DNA from 4 places in the Serratia sarumanii genome. Region 1 is predicted to be linked to each of the others. Evidence: predicted binding sites of a transcription regulator. Region 1 holds the regulator's gene; each other region holds the start of a gene.
What was found. The regulator Fur, encoded in region 1, represses iron uptake genes when iron is present. The targets are predictions, from matches to a motif close to ATAATAATGAGAACNACTATCAA.

Region 1 (7,746 bases):
AAATGCTGGATAACCGCGCCGGCGAAAACGGCGTGGATTGCGCGGCGCTGGGCGCCGACTGGGCCTCTTGCAACCGGGTGTTGTTCACCCTCAGCAACGACGGCCAGGCGATCGACGGCAAAGACTGGGTCATCTATTTCCACAGCCCGCGCCAGACCCTGCGGGTGGACAACGACCAGTTCAAGATAGCTCACCTCACCGGCGATCTGTACAAGCTGGAGCCGACCGCCAAATTCAGCGGTTTCCCGGCCGGTAAGGCGGTGGAAATTCCAGTGGTGGCCGAATACTGGCAGCTGTTCAGAAACGACTTCCTGCCGCGCTGGTATGCCACGTCCGGCGACGCCAAGCCGAAAATGCTGGCGAATACCGATACCGAAAATCTGGATCAGTTCGTGGCGCCGTTCACCGGCGACCAGTGGAAGCGCACCAAGGACGACAAAAATATTCTGATGACGCCGGCTTCGCGCTTTGTCAGCAATGCCGATCTGCAGACGCTGCCTGCCGGCGCGCTGCGCGGCCAGATCGTGCCGACGCCGATGCAGGTGAAAGTACACGCGCAGGACGCCGATCTGCGTAACGGCGTGGCACCGGATCTGAGCACGCTGGTCAAGCCGGCGGCGGACGCCGTCAACCAGCGCTTTGCGCTGCTGGGCGTGCCGGTTCAGGCCAACGGCTATCCGATCAAGACCGACATTCAGCCGGGCAAGTTTAAAGGCGCGATGGCGGTGTCAGGCGCCTATGAGTTGAAAATCGGCAAGAAAGAGGCGCGAGTGATCGGTTTCGATCAGGCCGGGGTGTTCTACGGGCTGCAGTCGATCCTGTCGTTAGTGCCGAGCGACGGCAGCGGCAAGATCGCCACGCTGGACGCCAGCGATGCGCCGCGCTTCGAGTATCGCGGCATTTTCCTCGACGTGGCGCGCAACTTCCATAAGAAGGACGCGGTGCTGCGCCTGCTGGATCAGATGGCGGCCTACAAGCTCAACAAATTCCACTTCCACCTGAGCGATGACGAAGGCTGGCGCATCGAGATCCCCGGTTTGCCTGAGCTGACGGAAGTCGGCGGCCAGCGCTGCCACGATCTGAGCGAAACCACCTGCCTGCTGCCGCAGTACGGCCAGGGGCCGGACGTCTACGGGGGCTTCTTCAGCCGTCAGGACTATATCGACATCATCAAATACGCCCAGGCGCGCCAGATTGAAGTGATCCCGGAGATCGACATGCCGGCGCACGCCCGCGCCGCGGTGGTCTCGATGGAAGCGCGCTATAAAAAGCTGCATGCCGCCGGGAAAGAGCAGGAGGCCAACGAATTCCGCCTGGTGGATCCGACCGATACCTCCAACACCACCTCCGTGCAGTTCTTTAACCGCCAGAGCTACCTGAACCCGTGCCTGGACTCTTCCCAGCGCTTTGTCGACAAGGTGATCGGCGAAATCGCCCAGATGCATAAAGAAGCCGGCCAGCCGATCAAGACCTGGCACTTCGGCGGCGACGAAGCGAAAAACATTCGCCTGGGCGCCGGCTATACCGACAAGGCGAAACCGGAGCCGGGCAAAGGCATCATCGATCAGAGCAACGAAGACAAGCCGTGGGCCAAGTCGCAGGTGTGCCAGACGATGATCAAAGAAGGCAAGGTGGCCGACATGGAGCACCTGCCGAGCTACTTCGGCCAAGAGGTCAGCAAGCTGGTGAAGGCGCACGGCATCGACAGAATGCAGGCCTGGCAGGACGGCCTGAAAGACGCCGAGAGCGCGAAGGCGTTCGCCACCTCGCGCGTGGGCGTCAACTTCTGGGATACCCTGTACTGGGGCGGTTTCGATAGCGTCAACGACTGGGCCAACAAAGGGTATGAAGTGGTGGTTTCCAACCCGGACTACGTCTATATGGACTTCCCTTACGAGGTGAACCCGGACGAGCGCGGTTACTACTGGGGCACCCGCTTCAGCGACGAGCGCAAGGTGTTCAGCTTTGCGCCGGACAACATGCCGCAGAACGCGGAAACCTCGGTCGACCGCGACGGCAACCCCTTCAGCGCCAAGAGCGACAAGCCGTGGCCGGGCGCCTACGGGCTGTCCGCTCAGCTGTGGAGCGAAACCCAGCGCACCGATCCGCAGATGGAATACATGATCTTCCCACGCGCGCTGTCGGTGGCGGAACGCGCCTGGCACCGCGCCGGTTGGGAGCAGGACTATCGCGCCGGCCGCGAATACAAAGGAGGGGAAACCCACTTTGTCGATACCAAGGCGCTGGAGAAAGACTGGCTGCGCTTCGCTAATATTCTGGGCCAGCGTGAGCTGGCCAAGCTGGACAAAGGCGGCGTCGCTTACCGTCTGCCGGTGCCGGGCGCGCGCGTAGCGGGCGGCAAGCTGGAGGCGAATATCGCGCTGCCGGGATTGGGCATCGAGTATTCCACCGACGGCGGCAAGCAGTGGCAGCGCTATGACGCCAAGGCCAAACCGGCGGTTTCCGGTGACGTTCAGGTGCGTTCGGTCAGCCCGGACGGTAAACGCTACAGCCGCGCCGAGAAGGTTTAAGCCCGGTGCAACGGCCTGCTGCCCCGGCGGCAGGCCGTATAACGAAGGGGGAATGCGTCTGCCTTCGCGCGTGTCGGCGCGGGGCGGACGTTGAAGTGAGAGTAGTACGTGGAGTCGCAGTGCCGCTGCAATTGTGATATTTCATGACATGATTTTCCCCGGCTTGTCCGGGGATTTTTTTGCCCGTTGCACGGCGGGCATAAAAAAACCGCCTCGGTGTGAGGCGGTTTTTCATAGCCGGTCAGGCTTATTTCTTGTCGTGCAGCGTTTCGTCTTCACGACAGTCACCGGTTTCGCAGTGGCCGTACAGGTACAGGCTGTGGTTGGTGAGCTTGATGCCGTGCTGCTTGGCGATATCACGCTGGCGAACTTCGATGGATTCGTCGCTGAATTCAATCACTTTGCCGCAGTCCAGGCAAATCAGGTGATCGTGGTGATGCTGTTGGGTCAGCTCGAACACGGACTTGCCGCCTTCGAAATTGTGACGTGTCACAATGCCCGCATCGTCAAACTGGTTCAGTACGCGATAAACCGTTGCCAGCCCGATCTCTTCGCCCATATCAATCAGTTTTTTGTACAAATCTTCCGCACTGACGTGATGGCATTCCGGATTTTGCAGTACTTCCAGGATTTTGAGTCGCGGAAGCGTGACTTTTAAGCCGGCCTTCTTCAGTGCGATGTTGTTGTCGGTCATGCGAATTCAGTCCTGTTACTATGCTAATCAAGTTGAGGCGTACTCGCCTGTGGCATCGGTCGGCACAAAGAGTTAATGCGTCTCATTATAGAACCGGTTGTACTAAATAGAAACCGCCGGTTGTTAACAAAGATATAATTGCACTATTGCATGTTTTGCATGCAACGCCTTGATGGATGGGATAAACCGATATCTCAGTCTACCGTGACGGGGTGGGAAGTTACAAATCTGTAGCTTCTATCGCAGCAATCCCTGCTGCCGATGACGGCCCTGTGGGCACACTATGCACTTTACAGGGCCTTTGTTCAACCTTTCGCCAGTGCCGGGCTTAGCCGACGATATCGGCCAGGCTCAGCTCTTCGACGATCTGTTTGACCCAGGCGTCCACGCGCTCGTTGGTCAGCTCCGGCTGGCGGTCTTCGTCGATCGCCAGACCGATGAAGTGGTTGTCGTCCGCCAGGCCTTTGGAGGCCTCGAAGTGGTAGCCCTTGGTCGGCCAGTGGCCCACGATGGCCGCGCCGCGCGGTTCGATGATGTCGCGGATGGTGCCCATCGCGTCACAGAAGTATTCCGCGTAGTCTTCCTGGTCGCCGCAGCCGAACAGCGCCACCAGCTTGCCGTTGAAGTCGACTTCTTCCAGCGTCGGGAAGAAATCATCCCAGTCACACTGTGCTTCACCGTAGTACCAGGTCGGGATACCCAGCAGCAGGATATCGAACCCTTCCAGGTCTTCTTTGCTGCTTTTAGCGATGTCATGCACTTCAGAGACGTCGTCGCCAAACTGTTTCTGGAGAATTTTCTGGATCATTTTGGCAATGTTTTCGGTATTGCCAGTGTCGCTGCCAAAGAAAATGCCTACAGTAGCCATATCGCGTATAACCTTTAAATTCAAGTAATTGCATTACTCGACGCCGGCACTGCCGCCGCTGACGCCGATTAAAATGATGCCATGGCAAGAGCCTTTCGCCTCCGGGGCGGGCGCCGACAGGCGCAGTCTCTAGCCGGTAAATGCGTATCATGCCAGAAAGTGGCGCCGGGGTTTTATCGCATTTATGCGATGCCGGAGAATGAAGAAAAGCGTGGTCGATCCGGCGTTGTCCTTAACGCCGCGCCGCGCGTGCGGCCGAAGAGATCAATGTTCCGGCTGTTCTTCCGCCAGTTGCGCCAACAGCATCTGCTCGATGAGTTCGCTGCGGCTGATGTTGCGCTGTTCCGCCAGTTTGTTCAGGGCGTCCACCGCATCCGCGTTGATTTTCAGCTCTACGCGCCGCAATCCACGCACTTTATCGCGCCGTAACTGATTGCGCTTATTGATTCTAAGCTGTTCATCGCGGGAGAGCGGGTTGGTTTTCGGGCGCCCCGGACGGCGTTCATCTGCGAACAGATCCAGCGTCGTGCGATCCGTTTGTTCTTTTGCCATAGGTAGCGGTACTGCAAGGGAGTTTGCATCAAAAAGCGCTCGCACGCTTCCGGAGGCATCGGTTAACACACTTCGGGCCAATAAACCCTAACCCAAATTCACCCCCGAACCGGCGTTCATGAACGCGCTGGCGCGGCGGCAAAATTATAGCGCGCCATATTACCCCAGCAGATGGAGCGGCGACAATGCCTAACTGCGGGCTAAACGCGCTAAGCCGTTATCTTTAGCGCGTTTTTTCGCCAGGGGAGCGTGTTTTTCAGGCTTCGTCGAGGAAACGGTGGATGGCGCGCAGCACCGCTTCCGGTTTTTCGGCGTGCACCCAATGGCCGGTGCCGGCGACGACGTGCGCGCGAGCCTGCGGGAACTGGCGGGCGATGTCTGCACGGTAGCTGTCCTGCACGTACGGCGACAGGCCGCCGCGAATGAACAGGGTCGGGTGCGGCCAGGCCGGAACTTCCTGCCAGCCGGTGATGTCTTCGTAGCGTGCGATCAGCACCGGCAGGTTGAAGCGCCATTCGCCGTTGTGGAAGGACTTCAGCAGGAACTGGATCACGCCTTCTTCCTGCAGGTAGTCGCGCATCAGCTCGGCGGCCGCCTGGCGCTGGGTGATGCCGGCGGCGCTGACGGCCTTCAGCGCGGCGAAAATCTCGTCGTGGCGGCGGGTCTGGTAATCCACCGGCGCGACGTCGATAACGATCAGCTTGGCGACACGCTCGGGCGCGATGGCGGTCAGCGCCATCGCCGCTTTGCCGCCCATCGAATGGCCGATGACGATCGCTTTCTCCAGCTGCAGTTCGTCGAGCAGCGCCAGCAGATCCTGTGCCATGGCGGGATAGTTCATGTCGTCGGCGCGCGGGGAGAGGCCGTGATTGCGCAGATCGACCTTGATCACCGTGTGCTGTTTATGCAGATCGCGCGCCAGCACGCCCAAGTTGTCCAGATTGCCGAACAGCCCGTGGATCAGCAGCACCGGCAGCGCGTCTGACTCGGCGGCCAGCAGTTGATAATGTAATTTCATGGCGAAGTTCATACTGAGAGAGATTCAGATTAGGGTATCATGATTGAATCGCACGATGAATCATGCGGAATTTTCGCGGCGCGGGCTTGGCAGTGCCGGCTATAGGTATTAGTCTGCATTTGCCGTCCGGAGGCACATTGTTGTGTTCGCCCCAGCGCTTTTAACCTTATAATCCCATGGCTTGAATGCAGGATCTGGCTTCAGGTTCTAAGTAGAAAAAACAGTATTGGATAAAGATGAAAACTATTGAAGTCGACGAAGAGCTTTACCGTTATATTGCCAGCCACACGCAACACATCGGTGAAAGCGCGTCCGATATTTTACGCCGCATGTTGAAATTCACCGCCGGGCAGCCGGTGCGCGCGTTGCCTGCCGCCAGTGCCCCGCAGTCCGTCGAGCTGGAAAAAGCGGCGCCGGCGCAGCGTCCGCGCGATCGCGTGCGCGCCATGCGTGAGCTGCTGTTATCGGATGAATACGCCGAGCAGAACAAAGCGGTCAACCGTTTCATGCTGGTGCTGTCCACGCTGTACACCCTCGATGCCGCCGGTTTCGCCGCCGCCACCGAGGCGTTGACCGGCCGTACCCGCACCTATTTCGCCGGCGATCAGCAGACCCTGCTGGCCAACGGCACGCATACCAAGCCGAAGCATGTACCGGGCACCCCTTACTGGGTGATCACCAATACCAATACCGGCCGCAAACGCAGCATGATCGAACACATCATGCAGGCGATGCAGTTCCCGGCGGAACTGATCGAGAAAGTTTGCGGTACCGTCTAATTTAGCGAACAGCCCGTCATGCTGGCCGTGCGCGACGTATTGCCCGGTCACCGACAGGGATGAGGGAGATATGTCGATGGCGAATAATCCACGTGCCGGGCAGCCCGCCTGCCAAAGCGATCTGATCAACGTAGCCCAGCTGACGTCGCAGTACTATGTGCTGCAACCTGAAGCCGGCAATGCCGCACACGCGGTGAAGTTTGGCACCTCCGGCCACCGCGGCAGCGCGCAGCGCCACAGCTTCAACGAAGCGCACATCCTCGCCATCGCTCAGGCGATCGCCGAAGTTCGTCATCAGCAGGGCACCACCGGCCCGTGCTACGTGGGCAAAGATACCCATGCGCTGTCTGAGCCGGCCTTCATTTCCGTGCTGGAAGTGCTGACCGCCAACGGCGTCGATGTGATCGTGCAGGAAAATAACGGTTTCACGCCAACGCCGGCGGTATCGCACGCCATTCTGTGCCACAACCGCCGCGGCGGCGCGCAGGCCGACGGCATCGTCATTACGCCGTCCCACAACCCGCCGGAAGACGGCGGCATCAAATACAATCCGCCGAACGGCGGCCCGGCTGACACCAACCTGACGTCGGTGATCGAGAAGCGCGCCAACGAACTGCTGGCGCAGCAGCTGAAAGGCGTTCAGCGCCAGTCGCTGGACAAGGCCTGGAACAGTGGCCACCTGCACGCCAAAGACCTGGTGCAGCCTTATGTCGAAGGCCTGGTTGAGGTGGTCGACATGCCGGCCATTCAACGCGCCGGCCTGAAGCTGGGCGTGGATCCGCTCGGCGGCTCCGGCATCGCCTATTGGCAGCGCGTGGCGGAACACTACAAGCTGGATCTGACGCTGGTGAACGACTCCATCGATCAGACCTTCCGCTTTATGCACCTGGATCACGACGGCATCATCCGCATGGACTGCTCGTCCGAGTCGGCGATGGCCGGCCTGCTGGCGCTGCGCGACAAATTCGATCTGGCGTTCGCCAACGATCCGGATTACGACCGCCACGGCATTGTCACGCCGAAAGGCCTGATGAACCCGAACCACTATCTGGCGGTAGCCATCAACTACCTGTTCCAACATCGCCCGCAGTGGGGCGCCGATGTCGCAGTCGGTAAAACGCTGGTGTCCAGCGCGATGATCGACCGCGTGGTGGCCGACCTGGGCCGCAAGCTGGTGGAAGTGCCGGTCGGTTTCAAATGGTTTGTGGACGGCCTGTTCGACGGCAGCCTGGGCTTCGGCGGCGAAGAGAGCGCCGGGGCTTCGTTCCTGCGCTTCAACGGCCAGCCGTGGTCGACGGACAAAG
Region 2 (7,746 bases), 1.6 Mb from region 1:
CCCTGTCGCTGGAACAGATGACGGAAATCGTGCTGGCGGCCGCCCCGCCGCAGGCCTGGTGGCTAGGTTGGTCGCTCGGCGGGCTGGTGGCCAGCCAGGCGGCGCTGATGCAGCCCGAGCGACTCAAGGGGCTGATCACCGTGGCCTCCTCGCCGTGCTTTGCCGCCCGCGATGAGTGGCCGGGGATCCGCCCGGACGTGCTGAGCGGTTTCCAGCATCAGTTGAGCCTGGATTTCCAGCGCACCGTCGAGCGTTTTCTGGCGTTGCAGACGCTGGGCACCGAGAGCGCGCGTCAGGATGCGCGCCAGCTGAAAGCGGTGGTGCTCAACCAGCCGACGCCGAGCGTCGAGGTGTTGAACGGCGGGCTGGAGATCCTGCGCACCACCGATCTGCGTGCGCCGTTGGCCGCGCTGGAGCTGCCGCTGCTGCGGATCTACGGTTATCTGGACGGGCTGGTGCCGCGCAAGGTCGCCGAGCTGCTCGATACCGCCTGGCCGCATTCTGCGTCGCAGATCGTGGCCAAAGCCGCCCATGCGCCGTTTATTTCTCATCCCGATGAATTTGTGACGATGATCGAAGCGTTTATTGCAGCACATTGAATCCGGTGGGAAAACGCACGATAGAGCGCTAAAAAAAACGCCGCCGGGTGGATAAAAGACAAAGCTGTTCGATACTTAGTGAGTCAATGCGTTGGCTGCAAAATGAAAAGACCGCGTGCGGCGCTTTTCATTTTGGCGTTTCGTCTCTGGGAAACAGGCCCCGTCAGGGAAAGCAACGAGGCCTGAGGATGTCGCGGCAGCCTGCGGTACTACGCATGGATCCTTGACGGCTTTCATAACAGATAAATTATCCATTGAGAGGTTAGTGTCATGAAATCATTGAAGATGATTATTGCAGCGGCAGTGCTGGGTTCGGTGTCTTTCGGCTCCATGGCGGCAACCCTGCTGACCAAGGAAGATCTGGATAAGAACCCGGGTAAATACGAGAAGATCGGCACCGTCACCACGACGGCGGAAACCACGTCACCGATGGATGCCAAGGAAGAGCTGTCCAAACTGGCTGACGAAAAGGGCGGTCAATACTACGTGATCCTGGCAGGCCGTGAACACGGTAAATTCAGCGCCATCGCCGAAGTTTACAAAGACAAGCAATAAGCCTTGAACGGCAAAGGGGCGCCCGTCATGGCGCCCCTGATCGTCAGGCCTTCAGCCGGTAGAACACCGTGCTGCACCCCTGGCCCTGCGGGCAGCGTTTGCAACTGCCGCTCAGACAGGCGCCGTCATCCTGTTCGATGCGTTCCACTTTCCCCATCGCCGTCAAACGGTCCAGCATCGCTTGCACCAGCGGCAGCGGCGTCGCCAGCGAGTGGCTGAGCTGCTGCGCCTGGGCGCTGCCGCGCAGCGCCAGCGCATCGCGCACCTGCAGCAGCCCGGCCATCAGTGACAGCTCCCTTTGGCGCTCTGGCAACAGGCCGCCGGCGTGGCGTTGCCCAGGCGCACCGTGACGCGGCTGCGCGCCCGGCGCAGGCCGAACAGCACCAGCAGATTCACCAGCACCACCGCCAGGATCGCCGTCAGGCTGTACTGCGGGTGTTGGTTGAAGGTGGCCACCTGATAGAACAGCGTCGCCAGCGAGTAGGCCACGTTCAGCCCCCACAGAATAGAGAAGGTCATCCAGCCGCGGCTCGATTCACGGGCGATGGCGCCCATCACCGAGACGCAAGGCACATACAGCAGCACGAAGATCAGATAACTGTAGGCGGAGATGCCGGAGCCGAATTTGCTGCTCATCACGCCCATTGAGCCGACGCCCATCTCGCCGTCGCCCTTGCTGGCTTCGATCGGGTTGGAGAGCACGCTCAGGCTGAAGGTGTTTTTCAGGCCGTCCCAGGTTTCGTTCAGTGCGCCGCCCAGTTCATCGAGCAGGTTGAAGTTGGCGGCGTCGAACGCCTCTTTGTTGATGCGCTCGGCGGTGTACAGCGTATTCAGCGTGCCGACCACCACTTCCTTCGCCATCGCGCCGGTCACCAGCCCGACGGTGGCCTGCCAGTTATCGCTGTGGACGCCCATCGGCTGCAGCAGCGGCGTCAGCACCCTGGAGACCGAGGCCAGCGCGGAGTCGTTGATGTTGTCGACCGTCTTGCCGCTGAACGAGAAGCTGTTCAGGCCGCCGATGAATATGCTGGCCACCACGATCACCTTGCCGGCGCGCAGCACGAAGCCTTTCAGCCGCTGCCAGGTTTGCAGCAGCAGGCTTTTCAGGTGCGGCACATGGTAGACCGGCAGCTCCATCACGAACGGCGAGGCTTCGCCGCGCATGAGGGTGTATTTGAGCACCAGGCCGGTGAGGATCGCCACCGCAATGCCGAGCATGTACAGCGAGAACACCACCCCGGCGCCGTCCTGGCCGAAGAAGGCGGCGGCGAACACCGCGAAGATCGCCAGACGGGCGCCGCAGGACATGAACGGCGCCATCATGATGGTGATCAGGCGCTCGCGCTGGGCATCCAGCGTCCGGGCGCCCATGATGGACGGCACATTGCAGCCGAAGCCGACGATCAGCGGCACGAAGGATTTGCCCGGCAGCCCGAGCGCCTGCATCAGGCGATCCATCACGAACGCCGCGCGCGCCATGTAGCCGGAATCCTCCAGGAACGACAGAAACAGGTACATCATGCCGATCTGCGGCACCAGCGGCAGCACGGTATTGATGCCGCCGCCGACGCCCTGCGCCAGGAAAACGGTCAGCCAGTCGGGGAAGTGCAGGGTGTAGCCGAGCCACTGAATGCCCTGAATGAAGATCGCCGCCGAGCCGATATCGAAGATCGGCTGCAGCGCGCCGCCGATGTTGATCGCCAGCAGGAACATCAGGTACATCACCAGCAGGAAGATCGGCACGCCCAGCCAGCGGTTGAGGATCACTTTATCCAGCAGCTCGGTCAGGCGGTTGGGCATCGCCTGCTGCGAGTTGCTGACCTCATCGCACAGGGCGGCGATGGACTGGTAGCGCGCGTCGGCGATCACCAGCGCCGGGTCTTCCTGCTGCTGCTGTTGCAACGCCTGGGCAGCCGCAGGCAACAGCGCGACGGCGGGGCCGGCCAGCCGGTGACTGTAGATGTCGCCTTCCAGCATTTGCAATGCCAGCCAGCGGCGCTGCACCGCCGGCAGCGTTTGCGGCATGGCGTCGCTCAGCGTGGCGACCGCTTTCAGCAACAGCGGTGGGTAGTTCACCAGCGCCTGCTGTTCGTTGATGTGATGATTGTCGATCATCTGTTTCAGCACGCCGATGCCGTCGGCGCGGGTGGAGACCATCGGCACTACCGGGCAGCCGAGGCGCGCCGACAGCGCGGCGACGTCGATATCGATATGCTGACTTTTGGCGATGTCGAGCATGTTCAGCGCCACGATGCAGGGAATGCCCAGCTCCAGCAGCTGCAGCGTCAGGTAGAGGTTGCGCTCCAGGTTGGAGGCGTCGACCACGTTGATCAGCAGATCGGCGTCGCCGCTCAAAATGTAGTGGCAGGCGATCTGCTCGTCGAGCGAGGTTTGCTCTGAAATGGTGGTCAGGGAGTAGGTGCCGGGCAAATCGACCAGCCGTACGTCGGACTGCGGGGTGGTGAAATGGCCTTCTTTGCGTTCGACCGTCACGCCCGCCCAGTTGCCGACCCGTTGGCGTGCGCCGGTCAGCTGGTTGAACAGCGTGGTTTTGCCGGAGTTCGGGTTACCGATTAAGCCGATGGTGAGTTTTTTCATAGTTCAGCGTGTCGTCTTCAAGGAGAACAGCGCCGGCGCAAAGGCGCGTCGGCAAACGGAGAGCGCGTCGGCTCAGGGCTGGCCGTCGAGCTGCAGCAGCGCCAGATCCTTCCTGCGCAGCACCAGGCTGACGCGGCGAGTTTTAATTTCTATCGGATCGCCCAGCGGTGCGACGCGCACCACGTCGAACGAAGAGCCGGGCAGCATGCCGAGCGATAACAGTTTCTGGCGGTAGGCCGGCGCAATTTCACCGGAAAAGCCGACAATCTTATACGTGCGTTTAGGTTGGAGCTGCATGTGATTAACCTTCCGGGTGCCGATGAGCATCGGGCTGATGATAATTGGACGTTGCCGGCGAAAATGCCACGCCGTCGGCGGTATTCATCCATAAGGTCATGCAATAAAGTGAGCGCAAATAATAGTAATTATCATTATCGCGTTCAATACAAAAAGTAAGGGTATTGTAACCAATTATTATGGCGTCGACAGTTTTTGATGGCGTTGTCTTGATTAACGACGTTTTACCACCGGTTGCGCTGGGGAACAAATGAGAATGGCGAGTTAAATCAGTTACGTATTTGTAGCCGAGTTTTCTTGTTTGCAAATATAGATGGTTTTTTCCCTTTATTTATTTCCACCGAAAGGCAATTCAATAACATTATTCCGCCGTAATGCGAGCGGTAACCATTTGTGTTTCTCTCACAATTCGCGAGATGAAAAATGCGTGTTAACGAAGTTGTTAATAAATGGCTGCAGAAGGGATTGTTGTTGCCTGAATAATGGGAGGGTGGTCACGCAGGCGCGGGAAATAAAAAGATGACGGTTTATTGAGGCGGGTCAAGAAATGCCGCAAGTTTTATTCATCAGAAAGGGGCGGAGCAGGCTCCGCCCCCTGTTGGATCTGACTTAGCGTTTCTTGCCGAATGCCGCCGCCAGCGCGTCGCCCATGGCGCTGTTGCCGGCCGGCGCCGCGTTGCGCGGTTTGGCCTTGTTGCCGCCCGCCGAACGGTTGGCGTGGTCGCGCGTCTGTGCAGGCGCGTTGCCGCCGCGGCGCGGTGAACCTTCGCCCGGCTGCTCATCCAGGCGCATGCTCAGCGCGATGCGTTTACGCTGCAGATCGACTTCCATCACCTTCACTTTGACGATGTCGCCGGCCTTCACCACGGTGTGCGGATCTTCAACGAACTTGTCCGCCAGCGAGGAGATGTGCACCAGGCCATCCTGATGCACGCCGATATCCACGAAGGCGCCGAAGTTGGTGACGTTGGTCACCGAGCCTTCCAGGATCATGCCCACCTGCAGATCGTTGAGGGTTTCCACGCCTTCGGCGAAGGTGGCGGTTTTGAACTCCGGACGTGGATCGCGGCCCGGCTTCTCCAGCTCTTTCAGGATGTCGGTGACCGTCGGCACGCCGAACTTGTCGTCGGTGAAGTCGACCGCTTTCAGGCTGCGCACCGCCGAGGCGTTGCCCATCAGGTCCTGCAGCGCCTGCTCGGTGGCGGCCAGAATGCGCTGCACCACCGGGTAGGCTTCCGGGTGAACGGTGGAAGCATCCAGCGGGTTGTCGCCGTGGTTGATGCGCAGGAAGCCGGCGCACTGTTCGAAGGCCTTCGGCCCCAGGCGGCTGACTTTCAGCAGCTGTTCACGGTTGCTGAAGCGGCCGTTCTCGTCGCGCCAGTTGACGATGTTCTGCGCCATCATGCGCGTCAGGCCGGCCACGCGGGTCAGCAACGGCACCGACGCGGTGTTCAGATCGACGCCGACGGCGTTCACGCAGTCTTCCACCACCGAGTCCAGCTTCTTCGCCAGCTGGCTCTGGCTGACGTCGTGCTGATACTGGCCGACGCCGATGGATTTCGGGTCGATTTTCACCAGCTCCGCCAGCGGATCCTGCAGACGACGGGCGATGGACACCGCACCGCGCAGCGACACGTCGAGATCCGGGAACTCCTGCGCCGCCAGTTCTGACGCGGAATACACCGACGCGCCCGCTTCGCTGACGATCACTTTCTGCGCCCGGACCTCGCCGAATTGCTTTTGCAGGTCGAGATAGAAACGCTCGGTTTCACGCGAAGCGGTGCCGTTGCCGATGGCCACCAGCTCCACGTTATGTTTGATGCACAGCGCCGCGACGATGGCGGCGGCTTTGGCCGCTTGCCCGGTGTGCGGGTAGACGGTGTCGGTGGCGACCAGCTTGCCAGTCGCGTCGACCACGGCGACTTTCACCCCGGTGCGCAGGCCCGGATCGAGGCCCATGGTGGCGCGCATGCCGGCCGGCGCGGCCATCAGCAGATCGTGCATGTTGCGGGCGAAAACGTTGATCGCTTCATCTTCCGCGCGCTCGCGCACCGTGCCCATCAGCTCGGTTTCCAGGTGCAGCAACACCTTGATGCGCCAGGTCCAGTTGACCACCGCCTTGCGCCAGGCGTCGGCCGGGGCGTTGTTCAGGCGCAGGTTGAGGTGATTGATGATGATCAGCTCCGCCTGGCTTTCGCGCGGCGCTTCCTCAAACTGCGGATCGGCGTTCAGCGCCAGCTGCAGCACGCCTTCGTTGCGGCCGCGGAACATCGCCAGCGCGCGGTGCGAAGGCACCTGAGAAATCGGTTCGTGGTGATCGAAATAGTCGCGGAACTTGGCGCCTTCTTCTTCCTTGCCCTCGACCACTTTGGACACCAGATGGGCGTTTTTCCACAGGTAGTCGCGCACCTTGGCCAGCAGCGTGGCATCTTCGGCGAAGCGCTCCATCAGGATATAGCGCGCGCCGTCGAGGGCGGCTTTGACGTCCGCCACGCCCTTGTCGGCGTCGACGTAGCGTTCAGCCAGCAGTTCCGGCTGCTGTTGCGGATCCTGCCACAGCGCGTCCGCCAGCGGTTCCAGACCGGCCTCGATGGCGATCTGGCCGCGGGTGCGGCGCTTCGGTTTGTACGGCAGGTAGAGGTCTTCGAGTTCGGTCTTGCTCAGCGTGGCGTTGATCGCCCCCGCCAGTTGTTCGGTCAGTTTGCCCTGTTCATCGATCGACTTCAGGATGGTCTGACGACGATCTTCCAGTTCACGCAGATAACCCAGGCGGGTTTCCAGCTGGCGCAGTTGGGTGTCGTCCAGGCCCCCGGTGACTTCCTTACGATAGCGTGCAATAAAGGGCACGGTATTACCTTCATCCAGCAGACGGATGGCGGAGTCGACTTGCTCCGGCCGGGCCTGCAGTTCTGTTGCAATAATGCGGCTCAGTGGGTCATTCATAGGTCTGGTATCTGTATTGAGAACGGTGAATAAACAGGGGACAGTTATACGGATTGATCGGGGAAAATGCCAGTGGAGCGGGCCGCCGCCGCGCGGCCGCCACGTGGAGAACTGCGCAGGCGGCGGCGTTGGCGGCGGTTCGGAAAAAGCTGAAAGCTTACTTCGGGTAGTCTATCTCGTTAACGTACCACTGCGCCTCGCCCAGCGGCGTATTGACGGTGGCGACGTCGCCGACCTCTTTTTTCAGCAGGGCGCGCGCCATCGGCGCGTCGATGGAGATGTAATCCTTGCGGCCGAAGATCTCGTCGTAACCGACGATGCGAAAGCGTTTGGTCTCGCCGTCGTCGTTCTCCACCTCCACCCAGGCGCCGAAGAACACCTTGCCTTCCTGCTGCGGGGAGTAATCGACGATCTTCAATTGCTCCAGGCATTTGGTCAGATAGCGGACGCGGCGGTCGATCTCGCGCAGCCGCTTCTTGTTGTACTGGTAGTCGGCGTTTTCGCTTCTGTCGCCCAGGCTGGCGGCCCAGGTCACTTTCTTGGTCACCTCGGGGCGTTCTTCGCGCCAGAGGTAATCCAGCTCTTGCTTGAGCTTGTCATACCCTTCACGGGTTATCAGTTGAGTTCTCATGGTGATTTATCTTTATGGGGCCACCGCCACAGTGTACGTGAATGCGGGGGGCTTTAGAAATGGCGCGCGGGCCTGCGCGTTGCCGCACGGTTGTTATTCAGTTTGCGCAGCTTTTAACAATCG
Region 3 (7,746 bases), 2.0 Mb from region 1:
AGATGTTCCGCGCCACCGGCGGCATTAACACCCACAAGGGCAGTGTGTTCTCGCTCGGGTTGCTGTGCACCGCCTTCGGCCGCCTGCAGCAGCAGGGCCGCGCCATCGGCGCCGAAGCGCTGTGCGCCGAGGTGGCGGCGATGTGCCGGGGGCTGGTGGATCGCGAGCTGCGGCGCAACAACGCAGGGCAGACCGCCGGCCAGCGGCTGTTCGCCGCGCATGGGTTGAGCGGCGCACGCGGCGAGGCGGAGGCCGGTTTCCGGCTGGTCATTGACGGCGCGCTGCCGCTGTATCGGCAACGGCTGGCCGCCGATGGCGACGAACAGCGGGCGCTGCTGGACAGCCTGCTGTGGCTGATGGCCCACAACGACGACACCAACGTCGCCTCGCGCGGCGGCCTGCACGGGCTGCGCTGGCTGCGGCGCCGGGCGGCATTGCTGCTGGCGCAGGGCGGCTCGGCGGGGGAAGCGGGCCTGGCGCGCCTGCGGCGCTTCGATGCCGACTGCATCGCCCGCAACCTCAGCCCCGGCGGCAGCGCCGACCTGTTGATAGTGACCTGGCTGCTGGCGCAGCTGGGTGCCCAAGAATAATAACCAAGCCTTCAGGAGAGTCCCCATGTCCCAAACCCAGGAAAAGATCTGGAAAGCGATAGCGCCGCTGGCGGTGCTCGCGATCCTGTTATTGATACCGGTGCCCGACGGCATGCCGCCGCAGGCCTGGCACTACTTCGCCATCTTCGTGGCGATGATCGTCGGCATGATTCTGGAGCCGATCCCGGCCACCGCCATCAGCTTTATCGCAGTGACCGTCAGTGTGCTGAGCGCCAACTGGGTGCTGTTCGGCGCGCAGGAGCTGGCGGAGCCGGGCTTCAAGGCCGGTAAAGAGGCGCTGAAATGGGGGCTGGCGGGCTTCTCCAGCACCACCGTCTGGCTGGTGTTCGGCGCCTTTATCTTCGCGCTGGGCTACGAGGCCACCGGGCTGGGGCGGCGCATCGCGCTGTTCCTGGTGAAGTTCATGGGCAAGCGCACGCTGACGCTGGGCTATGCGGTGGTGATCATCGATATCCTGCTGGCGCCGTTCACACCGTCCAACACCGCGCGCACCGGCGGCACGGTATTCCCGGTGGTGAAAAACCTGCCGCCGCTGTTCGACTCCTTCCCCAACGATCCCTCCTCGCGCCGTATCGGCGGTTACCTGATGTGGATGATGGTGGTCGGTACCAGCATCAGCTCCTCGATGTTCGTCACCGGCGCCGCGCCGAACGTGCTGGGCATCGAGTTCGTCGGCAAGATCGCCGGGGTGCACATCAGCTGGATGCAGTGGTTCCTGGCGTTCCTGCCGGTCGGCCTGCTGCTGCTGATCATCGCGCCGCTGATCTCCTACTACCTGTACAAACCGGGCGTGACCCACAGCAGCGAAGTGGCCGCCTGGGCGGATACCGCGCTGGGGGAAATGGGCAAGCTGACGCGCAAGGAATACACCCTGATCGGCCTGGTGCTGCTTAGCCTGTGCCTGTGGGTGTTCGGCGGCAAAATGCTGGACGCCACCGCGGTGTGTCTGCTGGCGGTGTCGCTGATGCTGGCGCTGCACGTGGTGTCGTGGAAAGAGATCACCAAATATTCCAGCGCCTGGAACACGCTGGTTAACCTGGCGACGCTGGTGGTGATGGCCAACGGCCTGACGCGTTCCGGCTTTATCGACTGGTTCGCCCAGACCATGAGCACCCACCTGGACGGCTTCTCGCCGAACATGACGGTGGTGGCGCTGGTGCTGGTGTTCTACTTCGCCCACTACCTGTTCGCCAGCCTCTCGGCGCACACCGCCACCATGCTGCCGGTGATCCTGGCGGTCGGCAAAGGGCTGCCGGGCGTGCCGATGGAGCAGCTGTCGATGTTGCTGGTGCTGTCGATCGGTATCATGGGCGTGCTGACGCCGTACGCCACCGGCCCGGGGGTGATCATCTACGGCTGTGGCTACGTGAAGTCGAAAGACTACTGGCGCCTGGGCGGTATTCTCGGCGTGGTGTACATCGCCGCGCTGCTGCTGATCGGCTGGCCGATCATGAGCCTGTGGTACTGAGTTGAAGCCACGCGGCCACCGTCCGGTGGCCGCGGTTACGATCCTTTCCCGTGAACCCTGTCACACACTTGTCACACTAACCCCGCCATCATACTCAGGCAAACTCTAACACCTTAAAAATAATCATTTTCCGGGAGCCTCTGCGGATGAGAAAAAAAACCTTATTGCTGTGCCTGCCTTTGTTATTCACCGGGAACGCGCTGGCGGAAGCCGGCGGTTATCAGCTGGAACAGGTGCTGGTCATGAGCCGCCATAACCTGCGCGCGCCGCTGGCCAACAACGGCAGCGTGCTGGCGCAGTCTACGCCGAAGGCCTGGCCGGCCTGGGAAACGCCGGGCGGCCAGCTGACCACCAAGGGCGGGGTGCTGGAAGTGTATATGGGGCACTACTTCAACGCCTGGCTGAAGCAGACCGGCCTGTTGCCGAAAGAGGGTTGCCCGACCGCCGGCAGCGTGTACGTCTACGCCAACAGCCTGCAGCGCACGGTCGCCACCGCGCAGTTCTTCAGCAACGGCGCGTTCCCCGGCTGCGACGTCAGCGTGCACCATCAGGACAAGATGGGCGAGATGGATCCGACCTTCAACCCGATCATCACCGACACCAGCGAGGCCTTCAACCAGCAGGCGCTGGCGGCGATGAACGCCGCGCTGGGCTCGCTGAAGCTGGACGCCTCTTACCAACAGCTGGCGAAGATCATCGACTACAAGGATTCCGCCGCCTGCAAGACCGACAAACACTGTGACCTGACCAAAGAAGCCAGCGTGATGAGCGCGGTGCCGGGCAAAGAGCCGGGCGTCTCCGGCCCGCTGCGGGTGGGCAACTCGCTGGTGGACGCCTTTATGCTGCAGTATTACGAAGGTTTCCCGATGAAAGAGGTGGCCTGGGGCAAAATCGCCACCCCGCACCAGTGGCAGCAGCTGGCGCAGCTGAAAGACGGCTATCAGGACTCGCTGTTCACCTCGCCGGTGGTGGCGCAGAACGTCGCCAAGCCGCTGCTGACCTACATCAACAACGCGCTGCTCGGCGAGCGCAAACCGGACGCGCCGAAGCTGACGGTGCTGGTCGGCCACGACTCCAATATTGCCTCGCTGCTGTCGGCCATGCAGTTCCAGCCGTATCAGCTGCCGCAGCAATACGAGAAAACGCCGATCGGCGGCAAACTGGTGTTCCAGCGCTGGCGCGACGCGCAGAACGACCGTGAACTGCTGAAGATCGAGTACGTCTATCAGTCCACCGAACAGCTGCGCAAGGCGACGCCGCTGACGCTGCAAACCCCGCCGCAGCGGGTAACGCTGGCGCTGAAAGGCTGCCCGATCGACAAAGACGGCTTCTGCGCCTGGAGCGATTTCGAAAAGACCATGAAAGGCATCTTGTAATGCCCAGCCTCTCTCCCGCGCGCGGGGGAGAGGCCTCTCCCCATCCCGGCTAACGCGCCGCCACGCAGGCCTTAACGCCATTTATTTTGCCCAGGGTCATTGTTGCAGGCCGTTTCGGGGGCTAACATCATCAGCCTGCCTGTTTATCATGGATACCGCCGTTGCCCACTTTTATCCGCAATATCGAATTTTTCACGCCGGACGGCTATCCGGGCCAGGTGGCGCGCTGCCATTTTGCGCTGGCGGAGTATCGTGACGAGCGTTTTCCCGAGGCGGGCTTTGCGCTGCCGGATCATCTGGCACGTGCGGTGCCGAAGCGCCGCGCGGAGTATCTGGCCGGGCGTGTTCTGGCGCGGCAACTGTTGGCGCCGCTCGGTTTTGCCGACTTCACCCTGGCGCGCGGCGAAGATCGCGCGCCGCAGTGGCCACCGGGCATCGCCGGGGCGCTGAGCCATAATTCGGATACCGCGCTGTGCGCCGTGCACCGCGAGAGCGGGCTGGGCGGCGTGGGGCTGGATGTGGAGACGCTGCTCTCCGACGTGCGGGCGGAGGAGCTGTGGGGGGCGATCGTTTCCCCGGCGGAGCGCGAGGCGTTACTGCGCGAGGCGTTGCCGTTCAATGAACTGCTGACGCTGACGTTTTCCGCCAAAGAAAGCCTGTTCAAGGCGCTTTATCCGCAGGTGCGCTGTTACTTCGATTTTCTCGATGCGCGCATGGTCGCCGTGGATATGCAGCGGCAGACGTTTGTATTAGCGCTGCTTAAGACGCTGACGCCAAATTGCCCCGCCGGCCGCCGGTTTAACGGGCGTTTTTGGCGTGAAGGTGACGATGTCACGACTTTTATTTTCTGCTAAAACACAATAATAACAGTGTGTTATTTCTTACTTTGCCGTAACGCGGATTTGCCGCAGCGGGCGGAAAGATTCATTCATCGGAGATTGACCCACGGTGGGGATCCGGTGTAATTTATCCTCCTTTTATAGCTAATGATAATTATTCGCATAAACATTATCATTGGTAAGGCGCAACAAAGGAGTGGTCTAGTGGCGACACTGACGACAGAAAACCAAACCTTCCCCGGGTTTGTGTACGCCGAACAATCGACCTTTTTGTACCGGTCCGAATTCCGTTCCCTCTCCGCCGATGGCGTGTTCGAGCGTATCGAGACGCCGGCGTTCGGCGGTGAGCAGGAAGGCAGCGCGCTGGCGCAGCATATCCGCCAGGCGTTGGCGCGCGCCAAAGCCGCCGGCCAGGAGACGCCGGTGGTGGTGGGCGCCATTCCGTTCGATACGCGCCGGCCTTCCAGCCTGTACGTGCCTGAAAACTGCCAGTTTGTCGCCAACGACAGCTTTACCCGCGCCGCGCGCCCGATGCTGCAACAGCCGCATCGCCTGGCCGCCTGCACCAGCATTCCGGACGAGCCGCGCTTCAAGCACGCGGTGGCGGAAGCGGTCAGCCGCTTTAAACAGGGCAAGCTGGACAAGGCGGTGCTGTCGCGCATCCTCGACATCGAGCTGGAGCAGCCGGTGGCGGGCCACCAGATCCTCAATAACCTGATGGTGCAGAACCCGACCGGTTACCACTTTTCCTTGCCGCTGGCCGATGGCGGCGTGCTGATCGGCGCCAGCCCGGAACTGCTGATCCGCAAGCAGGGCGGCGAGATCCACACCAATCCGCTGGCGGGCTCCGCGCGCCGTCAGGACGATCCGCAGCAGGATCGCCTCGGCAGCGAGCGCCTGATGCGCTCGACCAAAGACAAATACGAACACAAGCTGGTGATCGACGACATTCGCCGCCACCTGGCGCCATTGTGCGCCAGCCTGAGCGTGCCCAGCGGCCCGTCGCTGCTCAGCACCGGCACCATGTGGCACCTGTCCACCCGCATTCGCGGCGAGCTGCTGAACCCGAATCTCAACGTGATGCAGCTGGCCTGCCTGCTGCATCCGACGCCGGCGCTTTGCGGCTTCCCGACCGAGAGCGCCCGCCAACTGATCGCCGATCTGGAACCGCACGATCGCGGCCTGTTCAGCGGCATCGTCGGCTGGTGTGACGCCAACGGCGACGGCGAGTGGGCGATCGTCATCCGCAGCGGCCTGCTGCGCGGCAACCGGGTGAGGCTGTTCGCCGGCGCGGGCATCGTCGCCGCTTCGACACCGCAGTCCGAGTGGATGGAAACCGCCGCCAAACTGGGCACCATGCTCAACGCTTTCGGCCTGAACAGCGGCGCGCTGTAGGCCTCTTTGCGGCGCAGTGCGCGCCGCGTCATACGCTTTCGCAGGAGACAACGATGAACAACAACATGACCCGGCAGCGTGCCCGGATGGCGGTGTGCGCATGAGCATTCAAATGGATTTCACCGGCAAACGCGTGTGGGTGACCGGCGCGGCGCGCGGCATCGGCGAGCAGATCGCCCGGCATTTTTTGACGCAGGGCGCCGAGGTGGTGGGATTTGACCGCGAGTTCGCCAACCCGGATCTGCCTTACCCTTGCGTGACGCTGGACATCAGCCGGCCGGAGCAGGTGGAGGCGGTGTGCCGCCAACAGCTGGCGGAGAACCCGCGACTGGACGTGTTGGTCAACGCCGCCGGCATTCTGCGCATGGGCAATACCGAAGATCTGAGCGTGGATGACTGGCATCAGTGCATCAACGTCAACGCCTCGGGAGCGTTTTACCTGTTCCGCGCCGTGCTGCCGCACTTCAAGGCGCAGCGCAGCGGGGCGATCGTCAGCATCGGCTCCAACGCCGCGCACGTGCCGCGCGCGCAGATGGCGGCCTACTGCGCCTCCAAGGCGGCGCTGACCAGCCTGAACCACTGTGTGGGGTTGGAGATGGCGCCGTTCGGCGTGCGCTGCAATCTGGTGTCGCCGGGCTCGACCGACACGCCGATGCAGCGCGGCATGTGGCAGACCGACGACGCGCAGCAACGCACCATCGCCGGCTTCCCCGAGATGTTCAAGCTGGGGATCCCGCTGGGCAAAATCGCCCGCCCGGATGAGATCGCCAACGCGGTGTTGTTCCTGGCCTCCGATTTGGCCAGCCACATCACCATGCAGGACATCGTGATCGACGGCGGCGCCACGCTGGCCGCCTGAGTCAGACCCGCTGGCGGCGCAGCAGGTGCTGCGCACCTTCCGCCGCCAGCAGCAGCACCGCCAGCCAGATCGCCAGATAGGTTGGCCATTCGCTTTGGCCGATGCTCTCGCCGAGCAGCAGCGCGACGATCACCAGCAGCACCGGTTCCACATAGCTCAGCAGGCCGAACAGGCTGAAAGGCAGCAGACGGCTGGCGAGGATGTAACACACCAGCGCCACGGCGCTGATGACGCCGAGCAGCGGAATGCGCCAATACAGCTCGGCATTGGTCGGCAACGCCGCCGCGCCGCCGTCGCCGAAGGCGAACCAGGCCGCCGCCGGCAGCATCAGCGCCAGCTCGCACCACAGCCCGCCGAGATTGTCGGTGCCGAAACGCCGCCGCAAAATAAAGTAGAGCGGATAGCCCAGCGCCACCACCAGCGTTGGCCACGAGACGCCGCCCGCCTGATACAGCTCATTGCCCACCCCCACCATGGCGCACGCCACCGCCAGCTTTTGCAGCAGCGACAGCCGATCGCGGTAGATCAAACGGCCCGCCAGCACCATGGTCAGCGGCAGCAGAAAATAGCCGAGCGATACGTCGAGCGCCTTGCCGTGCAGCGGCGCCCACAGGAATAACCACAGCTGTACCCCCAGCAGCGCCGAGGTGAGCAGCAGGCCCAGCAGACGCTGCGGCCGTTGGCCGATCCAGCCCAGCGTGTCGCCCACTTTGCGCCAATCGCCGGACAGCGCCATGAACAGCGTCAGGAACGGCAGCGTCAGCAGCGTGCGCCAGCCGTAGACCTGCTCGCCGTTCAGCGGGGTGAGGGTAGAGGTGAAGTAATACATCGCGCCGAACAAGATGGAGGCGACGACCGAGAGAGTGATGCCCTTAATCACACGCATTCCTGGTGAGTGATTGATTTTATGGCGGCTACTGTAGAGAAATTTGCCGCCAACGACAATGGCGTTGCCGGGCGCTGGACAATCGGCGGCGGCGGGTTACAATGATTACTGTGTATTCATACAGGTTTTGGCGATGACAATCGATCTTTTTGAAGACGCGCTGCCGCCGCCGTGGCGCGAAGAGATCGCCCCCGGCGCGGTGGTGATGCACGGCTTCGTGCGCGATCACGGGCCTGAATTGCTGGCTGCGGTGCAGGGCGTCGTCGCCCAGGTGCCGTGGCGGCATTTGACCACGCCCGGCGGGCACGTGAT
Region 4 (7,746 bases), 980 kb from region 1:
GATGGTGCGCTCGAACTGGCCGGTTTTGGCGGCGTTGATGCGGAAGTAGGTCGACAGTTCCATCGGGCAGCGTACGCCCTTCGGCACATAAACGAAGGTGCCGTCGGAAGCCACCGCGGCGTTCAGCGCGGCGAAGAAGTTATCGTTGGACGGCACCACGCGGCCCAGGTACTGACGCACCAGATCCGGGTATTCCTGGATCGCTTCGCCGAACGAGCAGAAAATCACCCCGCTCTCCGCCAGTTTTTCACGGTAAGTGGTAGCGACAGAGACCGAGTCGAAGATGGCGTCCACCGCCACCTCGCTGCCCTCGCGCACCGGTACGCCGAGCTGGTTGAACGCCAGCTCCACTTCGCTGGTCAGGTAATCTTTTTCCGTCGCCGCGCCCGGTTGCTGCTCCGCGCCGGGTTGCGAACCGCAGGCGTCGTCGCAGCTGCCGCAGGACGGCGCCGAATAGTAACTGTAGTCCTGGTAGTTCAGACGATCGTAATTGGCCTTCAACCAGTGAGGCTCTTCCATCTGCAGCCAGGCGCGGTAGGCCTCGAGGCGGAATTCCAGCATCCACTCGGGTTCGTTACGCTTGGCCGAGATGGCGCGCACCACCTCTTCGTTGATGCCTTTGGCCAACTCATCGGTTGCCAACTGGGTGAAGAAACCTTCTTTGTAGCGACCTTCGCTGACCCAAGCCTGCACTTCATTAGGCATTTCTACATTGCTTCGTGTCATGTTGATTGCATCGCTCAAACGCCAAAGCTCTCGCCGCACCCGCAGGCATGCTGAGCTTTAGGGTTGTTAAATTTGAATATCTGATTCAGCCCTTCGCGGACGTAATCTACCGTGGTGCCATCGATGAACGGCATGGCCTTCAGCGGCACATAGAGTTTGGCGCCGTCGCGCTCAAACAGCAGATCGTCATCGGCGGGTTCGCGGGTCAGATCCAGCACATAGGCAAAGCCGGCGCAGCCGGATTGTTTCACCCCTAGCTGCAGCCCTTTCACCTGCGGATCCTGCTGCATCAGTTTGGTTATTTGTCGTACGGCGCTGTCGCTGAGCGAAATGCCTTGCCAGACATTTTCATCCAGAGAAAAAGTGCCGACATTTTCCGTTTGCATAGGGTCTACCTCACACTCGTGTTTGGCCACAGCCAATCTGGGTTGCTTATATGTTAGTGATAACGATTATCACTTCAACCGTTTGTTTTGCGGGGGTATCCGCCGCGAGCGCGGTTTTTCGCTGCGGCGCGCGGCAAGCCAACGGGACACCCGTGGCGACTTGCGGCGTCTGGCGGCAAGGCGTGCATGCTATCCCTATGAATTTGTTCTCTATCCTGCATCACCGTACCGCACTCCCCGGTGGCCCGTCAGCGTTACAGCGCCGCGGGGCGTTGCCGATCTAAACATTCATAGAAAATACCTATTTCTGCATTCTGTCTGTCGTAAATGTGCGTTTATCGGCATTTCGTGGCGCGGCGCAAGCGCGCACCCTCAGGTTAAAGTTTAGTCGCTCAGGATTAAATTGGGTCGTCGACGGCCTTTTACACCCCCGCGCGATGAAAAAACGCCGCGCCGGGGATTGATCGGCAACGCGGCAGTTTATATGATAATGATTATCATTCAATTGTAATTTGAGCGCGAAGCCAATGACTCTTTCGATCAACGCATGGTTGCTGGGCAAGATTGATGACTACAAATTCAGCGTGCGCGATGCCACGGTGGACTTTTACATGGCCGAAGCGGCGCTGCGGCGCCCGGAATGCAATATCGACCACCTGAAGCGGTACAACAGCGTCAGCCTCACCATGGCCAATCTGTGTCTGGAGAACGGCGACGACGACAGCTACCTGCATGCGCTCAGCAAGCTGCACAACCGGCTGATCGTCGAGATCAACAACCCACAGCGCTGCCAGCTTTTTCGGGTGCAAAGCTACCACTTCGCTCGCCACACGCTGACGCTGATCTGCCAAAAATATGCAATGGAAGGCACCTGGGAGAAGGCAAACGCGTTTCAGAAGGACTTCGTCAAACGCGTGCCGTTTCAGCTGTAAGGCGCAAGGCTCCGCAGGCCGATCGCCTGCGGAAACCGGCGGGAATCAGTCGATGACCGCCGTGGTCAGACGCGAGGTGCAGCACAGCCGATCGCGCGCGTCGAAGATCTCGATTTGCCACACCTGATGACGGCGGCCAACGTGCAGTGCGCGGCACACCCCGCGCACCTGGCCATCGAACACCGCGCGCAGGTGGTTGGCGTTGATCTCCAGCCCCACCACTTTCTGCTCGCCCTCGCTGCACAGGTAACCGGCCATCGATCCCATCGATTCCGCCAGCACCACCGACGCCCCGCCGTGCAACAGCCCGAACGGCTGCCGGGTGCGGCCATCGACCGGCATGGTGGCCTCGAGGAAATCCTCGCCCAGCTGGGTAAACTCGATGCCCACATGGCTGACCATGCAGCCGTCGCCGGCGCGGTTCAGCTGCTCCAGCGATGTTTCACGTTTCCACAATTTCACTCAATCATCTCCAGAAGTGCCTGTAAGGGGTGGCGCACGCCATTGCCCTCGATGCGTTTCACCTGGCTGCGGCAGGAATAGCCGGTCGCCAGGCAGCGCTGCCGCGGCAAACGCTGCAGCGTCGGGTGCCATGATAGCTCATAAATGCCGAGCGAGTTTTGCAGGTTCTTGGCTTCATGGCCGTAAGTGCCCGCCATGCCGCAGCAGCCGACGCTGACGTTCTCCAGTTTGGCGCCGAAGCGCGCGAAGATCGCCGCCCACTGTTGGCCGCTGGCCGGCAGCGCGGTGGTTTCGGTACAGTGGCCGAACAGATACCAGGGTTCGCCGGTCGCCGGCTGTTCGGCGCGATCCGCGATCCGCTGCTGCAGCCATTCGTGCACCAGCTGCACCTGGAAATCGCCGCGTTCGGCGCCGAGGATCTCGCGGTATTCGTCGCGGTAGCACAGCACCAGCGCCGGATCGACGCCCACCAGCGGCATGCCGAGCTGCGCCATACGGTTGAGGAGATCGGCGGTTTTGCGCGCGGTGCGGGCAAAGCGCGTCAGGAACCCCTTCACATGCTGCGCCTTGCCGTTCGGCGAGAACGGCAGCAGCACCGGTTTATAGCCGAGCTTCTCCACCAGCCGGACAAAGTCCGCCACCACTTTGGCGTCGTAATAGCTGGTGAACGGATCCTGGACGATCAGCACGTGATCGGCGCGCTGATCGGCGCTCAGCCCTTCCAGCTGCTCCAGCGTCAGCGTGGTCGCGCGGTGGCCGGACAGCTGCTGACGCAGCGTCGGGCTGGACAGCAGCGGCAGATCGACCATGCCGATGGCGTTGCGGCTCATCTCCCGCAGCCACGGCTGGCGGAAGAAGAAGTTGAACACCTTCGGCGCGCGGGCCATCAACGGGGTATAGCTCTCCACGCCGGCGACCATGTAGTCGCTTACCGGGCGCAGATAGCGGGTGTGGTAGAGCTGCAGGAAGCGCGAACGGAATCCCGGCACGTCAATCTTGATCGGGCACTGGGTGGAGCAGGCCTTGCAAGCCAGGCAGCCGGACATCGCCTCTTTCACTTCGTGCGAGAAATCATACTCGCCCTTGCTGGCATGCCAGCTGTTGCGGGTCTTTTCGATCAAACCGCGCAGGCTGACTCGCTGCTGCGGCAGCTCTTTCTCCAGCGCCAGCGGATCGACGCCCTGCTCGGCCAACAGACGCAGCCACTCGCGCACCAGCGTCGCCCGCCCTTTCGGTGAATGAATGCGGTTGCCGCTGATCTTCATCGACGGGCACATCGGGCTGCGCACGTCGAAGTTGAAGCACAGGCCGTTGCCGTTACACTCCAGCGCACCGCGGAATGAGGTGCGCACTTCGACCGGGATCTGGCGATCGAAGGTGCCACGCTTGACCGCGTCCACCTGCATCATCGGCGCATCCACCGCCAGCGGCGAACAGATCTTGCCCGGGTTCAGGCGGTTATCCGGATCGAATGCCGCCTTGATGCGGCGCAGCTCTTCATACAGCGTTTCGCCGAAGAACTCAGGGCTGTATTCCGCGCGGAACCCCTTGCCGTGCTCCCCCCACAGCAGGCCGCCGTATTTGGCGGTCAGCGCCACCACCCGATCGGAGATCTGCTTCATCAGCACCTCCTGCTGCGGGTCGCACATGTCGAGCGCCGGGCGCACGTGCAGCACCCCGGCGTCGACGTGGCCGAACATGCCGTAGCTCAGGTGGTGGTCGTCGAGCAGTTGACGGAATTCGACGATATAGTCCGCCAGGTGTTGCGGCGGCACGCAGGTGTCCTCGGCGAACGGAATCGGCTTGGCGCGCCCTTTGGCGTTGCCCAGCAGCCCGACCGCCTTCTTGCGCATGTTGTAAATGCGCTCGATGCCCGACAGATCGCCACAGATCTGGTAACCGATCACGCCGCCCTGCCGCTGCGCGATCAATTCGTCCAGCCGTTGACACAGGGTTTCCATCTGGCCGTCGATCAGCGCCCGATCGTCGCCGGCGAACTCGACGATGTTCAGCCCGAGCATCTCTTTATCCGGCACGTCGGCGATCAGTTCGTTCACCGAGTGCCAAACGATGTCTTCACGCGCCAGGTTCAGCACCTTGGAATCGATGGTTTCCACCGACAGCGCCTTGGCTTCGACCATAAAGGGCGCATTGCGCAGCGCCGAATCGAAGGAATCGTACTTCACGTTGACCAGGCGACGCACTTTCGGCAGCGGCGTGATGTCCAGCCGCGCCTCGGTGATAAACGCCAGCGTGCCTTCGGCGCCGGTCAGGATGCGCGTCAGATCGAAGGTTTGCAGATCGTCGCTCAGCACGTGGCGCAGATCGTAACCGGTGAGGAAGCGGTTGAGCTTGGGGAATTTCTCCAGGATCAGCGAGCGCTGCTCGCGGCAGCGGTTCAGCACCGTGCGGTAGATACGCCCTTCGGCGGTCTCGTCCAGAGCAATCGTTTCCGCCAGCGCCGTCGGCATGGCGCGGGTATCGATCATCTCGCCGCCCAGCAGCACCGCCCGCAGGCCCAACACGTGATCGGAGGTTTTGCCGTACACCAGCGAACCCTGGCCGGAGGCGTCGGTATTGATCATGCCGCCCAGGGTGGCGCGGTTGCTGGTGGACAGTTCCGGCGAGAAGAAGTAGCCGAACGGCCGCAGATATTGATTCAGCTGATCCTTGATCACCCCGGCTTCGACTTTTACCCAGCCTTGTTCAACGTTGATCTCCAGAATGCGGTTCATATGGCGCGACATATCGACCACGATGCCGGTATTGAGCGACTGGCCGTTGGTGCCGGTGCCGCCGCCGCGCGGGCTGAAGGTCAGCGCATTGAATCGCTCTTCCCCGGCCAGGCGGGCGATCAGCGCCACGTCGGCGGTGGAACGGGGAAACACCACCGCATCGGGCAACAGCTGATAGATGCTGTTGTCGGTGGCCATCGTCAGCCGGTCGGCATAGCTGGTGGCGGTATCGCCGTTGAATCCGTTTTGCTTCAGTGCTTCCAAAAAGTCGAGCACCCGTTGAACGAGGCCGGGCGCCTGAGAAATCTGTGGGATCATTCGCTTTTTTGACCCTGTCCGTCTATTTTTTATGCGCTGATGTACGCTGAATCGGGCCTTTAATTCAGACCCACCCTATTTTTTAGTGACACTAAAAACTAACATACTCGTTTAGTGAAGGCATTCACATTATTACCGCCCTGCGAACGCCGCCACAGGCGGCCGTCCGGCGGTAATAAACCGACCGACAGGCACCCGATTCGCCGGTGCCAGGGATTTAATTGACCAGGATGAGAAGCCACTGATGCCACTCCCGCAATCGCGTTACGACTTACCGCGAATTATTTTCGGCGTGCTGTTTATCGCCATCATGATCGTCGCCTGTTTTTGGGTGATCCAACCGTTCATTCTCGGCTTCGCCTGGGCGGGAATGGTGGTGATCGCCACCTGGCCGCTGCTGCTCAAACTGCAAAAGCTGCTGTGGGGCCGCCGCTCGCTGGCGGTGCTGGTGATGACCCTGCTGCTGATCCTGCTGTTCATTTTGCCTATCTCTCTGCTGATCAGCAGCGTGGTGGATAACAGTGCGCCGCTGATCGCCTGGGCCAGCTCGCCGGGCAAACTGCATATTCCCGATCTCGCCTGGCTGCAGTCCGTGCCGATGATCGGCGACAGGCTCTATACCAGCTACCATACGCTGGTTAACGCCGGCGGCGCCGCGCTGCTGGCGAAGGTGCAGCCGTACTTCGGCCAAACCGCCACCTGGTTCGTGGCGCAGGCCGCGCATATCGGCCGTCTGCTGCTGCACTGCGCGCTGATGCTGCTGTTCAGCGCCCTGTTGTATGCGCGCGGCGAGCAGGTGGCGTTGGGCATCCGCCACTTTGCGGTGCGCCTCGGCTCTGCGCGCGGCGATGCGGCGGTGCTGCTGGGCGGCCAGGCGATCCGCGCCGTCGCGCTGGGTGTGGTGGTGACTGCGCTGGTGCAGTCGGTGCTGGGCGGCATCGGTCTGGCGGTGAGCGGCATTCCGGCCGCCACTCTGCTGACGATGCTGATCTTCATCTGCTGCGTGGCGCAATTGGGGCCGCTGCTGGTGCTGGTGCCGGCCATCATCTGGCTGTACTGGCACGGCGATACCACCTGGGGCACCGTGCTGCTGGTCTGGAGCTGCGTGGTGGCTACGCTGGATAACGTGCTGCGCCCGGTGCTGATCCGCATGGGCGCCGATCTGCCGCTGCTGCTGATCCTGTCCGGCGTTATCGGCGGCTTGCTGGCCTTCGGCATGATTGGCCTGTTCATCGGCCCGGTGGTGTTGGCGGTATCTTATCGCCTGCTGACCGCCTGGATGGATGAAGCGCCGGAGCCGACCACCGCGCCGGAGCAAGTCATCGAAGATTTGGAAAAACGCTAATTCCCCCTTTCCGCCCGCATCGTCGGGCGGAACTTTTCACTCCTGCCGTTATTCCTACCCCATTCGAGTAATATCTCCGCCCAATATAATGCCGCCATATATTGATTACGGCACCGCGAATGAAAGGTGCAATGTAAATCCCTGTTTGTTGCAAACGGCAAAAAGAGATAACTCCCGCAAATAAAATGTGATGCCGCTATCGATTAGGATGATTCTTAATGACTAGTCGCGTTCAAAAATCTAGTATTATGGCCATCTATTGCTTCAAATCACTGATTTTAAAGCAACCTTTCTGAACAATGTAATGCCATACATGTGAATTGCTGTGTGTAGTCTTTGCCCATCTCCTACGGTGGGCTTTTTTTTATTCTTTTTTCGTCGAATTGATTATTTTACGCGCCGTTATTTACATTCAGAAATAAAAAGGCCGCAGCGTTAACTGCGGCCCGGCGTTAATGCCTCAGCGAGGCCGAGACATTATTTCTTTTTCGACAAATTGATCCAGGTCTGCACCACGGTGTCCGGATTAAGCGACAGGCTGTCGATGCCCTGCTCCATCAGCCACTCGGCGAAGTCTTCGTGGTCGGACGGGCCCTGGCCGCAGATGCCGACGTATTTGCCGTGGCGCTTGGCCGCCTGAATCGCCATCGACAGCAGCGCTTTCACCGCGTCGTTGCGTTCGTCGAACAGCTCCGACACCACGCCGGAGTCGCGATCCAGCCCCAGCGCCAACTGGGTCATGTCGTTGGAGCCGATGGAGAAGCCGTCGAAGTGTTCGAGGAACTGATCCGCCAACAGCGCATTGGACGGGATCTCGCACATCATGATCACTTTCAGCCCGT

Region 2: feoA (ferrous iron transporter A) is a predicted target of Fur. The motif match lies at 4,168-4,190, and genes of this name have one in related genera.
Region 3: SSARUM_RS15420 (isochorismate synthase) is a predicted target of Fur. The motif match lies at 4,442-4,464, and genes of this name have one in related genera.
Region 4: sufA (Fe-S cluster assembly scaffold SufA) is a predicted target of Fur. The motif match lies at 1,163-1,185, and genes of this name have one in related genera.

The regions. Positions count from the first base shown of each region.
Region 1 is NZ_CP124750.1:1,210,705-1,218,450, forward strand. It holds gene SSARUM_RS05710 (beta-N-acetylhexosaminidase) at 1-2,531, shown strand, start outside; gene fur (ferric iron uptake transcriptional regulator) at 2,779-3,225, opposite strand; gene fldA (flavodoxin FldA) at 3,554-4,093, opposite strand; gene ybfE (LexA regulated protein) at 4,358-4,645, opposite strand; gene ybfF (esterase) at 4,902-5,675, opposite strand; gene seqA (replication initiation negative regulator SeqA) at 5,900-6,442, shown strand; gene pgm (phosphoglucomutase (alpha-D-glucose-1,6-bisphosphate-dependent)) at 6,519-7,746, shown strand, end outside.
Region 2 is NZ_CP124750.1:4,717,948-4,725,693, reverse strand. It holds gene bioH (pimeloyl-ACP methyl ester esterase BioH) at 1-599, shown strand, start outside; gene SSARUM_RS22450 (YdgH/BhsA/McbA-like domain containing protein) at 870-1,154, shown strand; gene SSARUM_RS22445 (FeoC-like transcriptional regulator) at 1,198-1,437, opposite strand; gene feoB (Fe(2+) transporter permease subunit FeoB) at 1,437-3,752, opposite strand; gene feoA (ferrous iron transporter A) at 3,825-4,049, opposite strand; gene SSARUM_RS22430 (Tex family protein) at 4,659-6,992, opposite strand; gene greB (transcription elongation factor GreB) at 7,150-7,623, opposite strand.
Region 3 is NZ_CP124750.1:3,232,295-3,240,040, reverse strand. It holds gene citG (triphosphoribosyl-dephospho-CoA synthase CitG) at 1-590, shown strand, start outside; gene SSARUM_RS15435 (anion permease) at 616-2,079, shown strand; gene agp (bifunctional glucose-1-phosphatase/inositol phosphatase) at 2,226-3,455, shown strand; gene SSARUM_RS15425 (4'-phosphopantetheinyl transferase family protein) at 3,617-4,309, shown strand; gene SSARUM_RS15420 (isochorismate synthase) at 4,499-5,689, shown strand; gene dhbA (2,3-dihydro-2,3-dihydroxybenzoate dehydrogenase) at 5,790-6,548, shown strand; gene rarD (EamA family transporter RarD) at 6,550-7,428, opposite strand; gene alkB (DNA oxidative demethylase AlkB) at 7,568-7,746, shown strand, end outside.
Region 4 is NZ_CP124750.1:2,190,644-2,198,389, reverse strand. It holds gene sufB (Fe-S cluster assembly protein SufB) at 1-726, opposite strand, end outside; gene sufA (Fe-S cluster assembly scaffold SufA) at 741-1,112, opposite strand; gene SSARUM_RS10510 (hypothetical protein) at 1,640-2,044, shown strand; gene menI (1,4-dihydroxy-2-naphthoyl-CoA hydrolase) at 2,090-2,506, opposite strand; gene ydiJ (D-2-hydroxyglutarate dehydrogenase YdiJ) at 2,503-5,559, opposite strand; gene ydiK (AI-2E family transporter YdiK) at 5,804-6,904, shown strand; RNA gene rprA (antisense sRNA RprA) at 7,163-7,272, shown strand; gene ppsA (phosphoenolpyruvate synthase) at 7,382-7,746, opposite strand, start outside.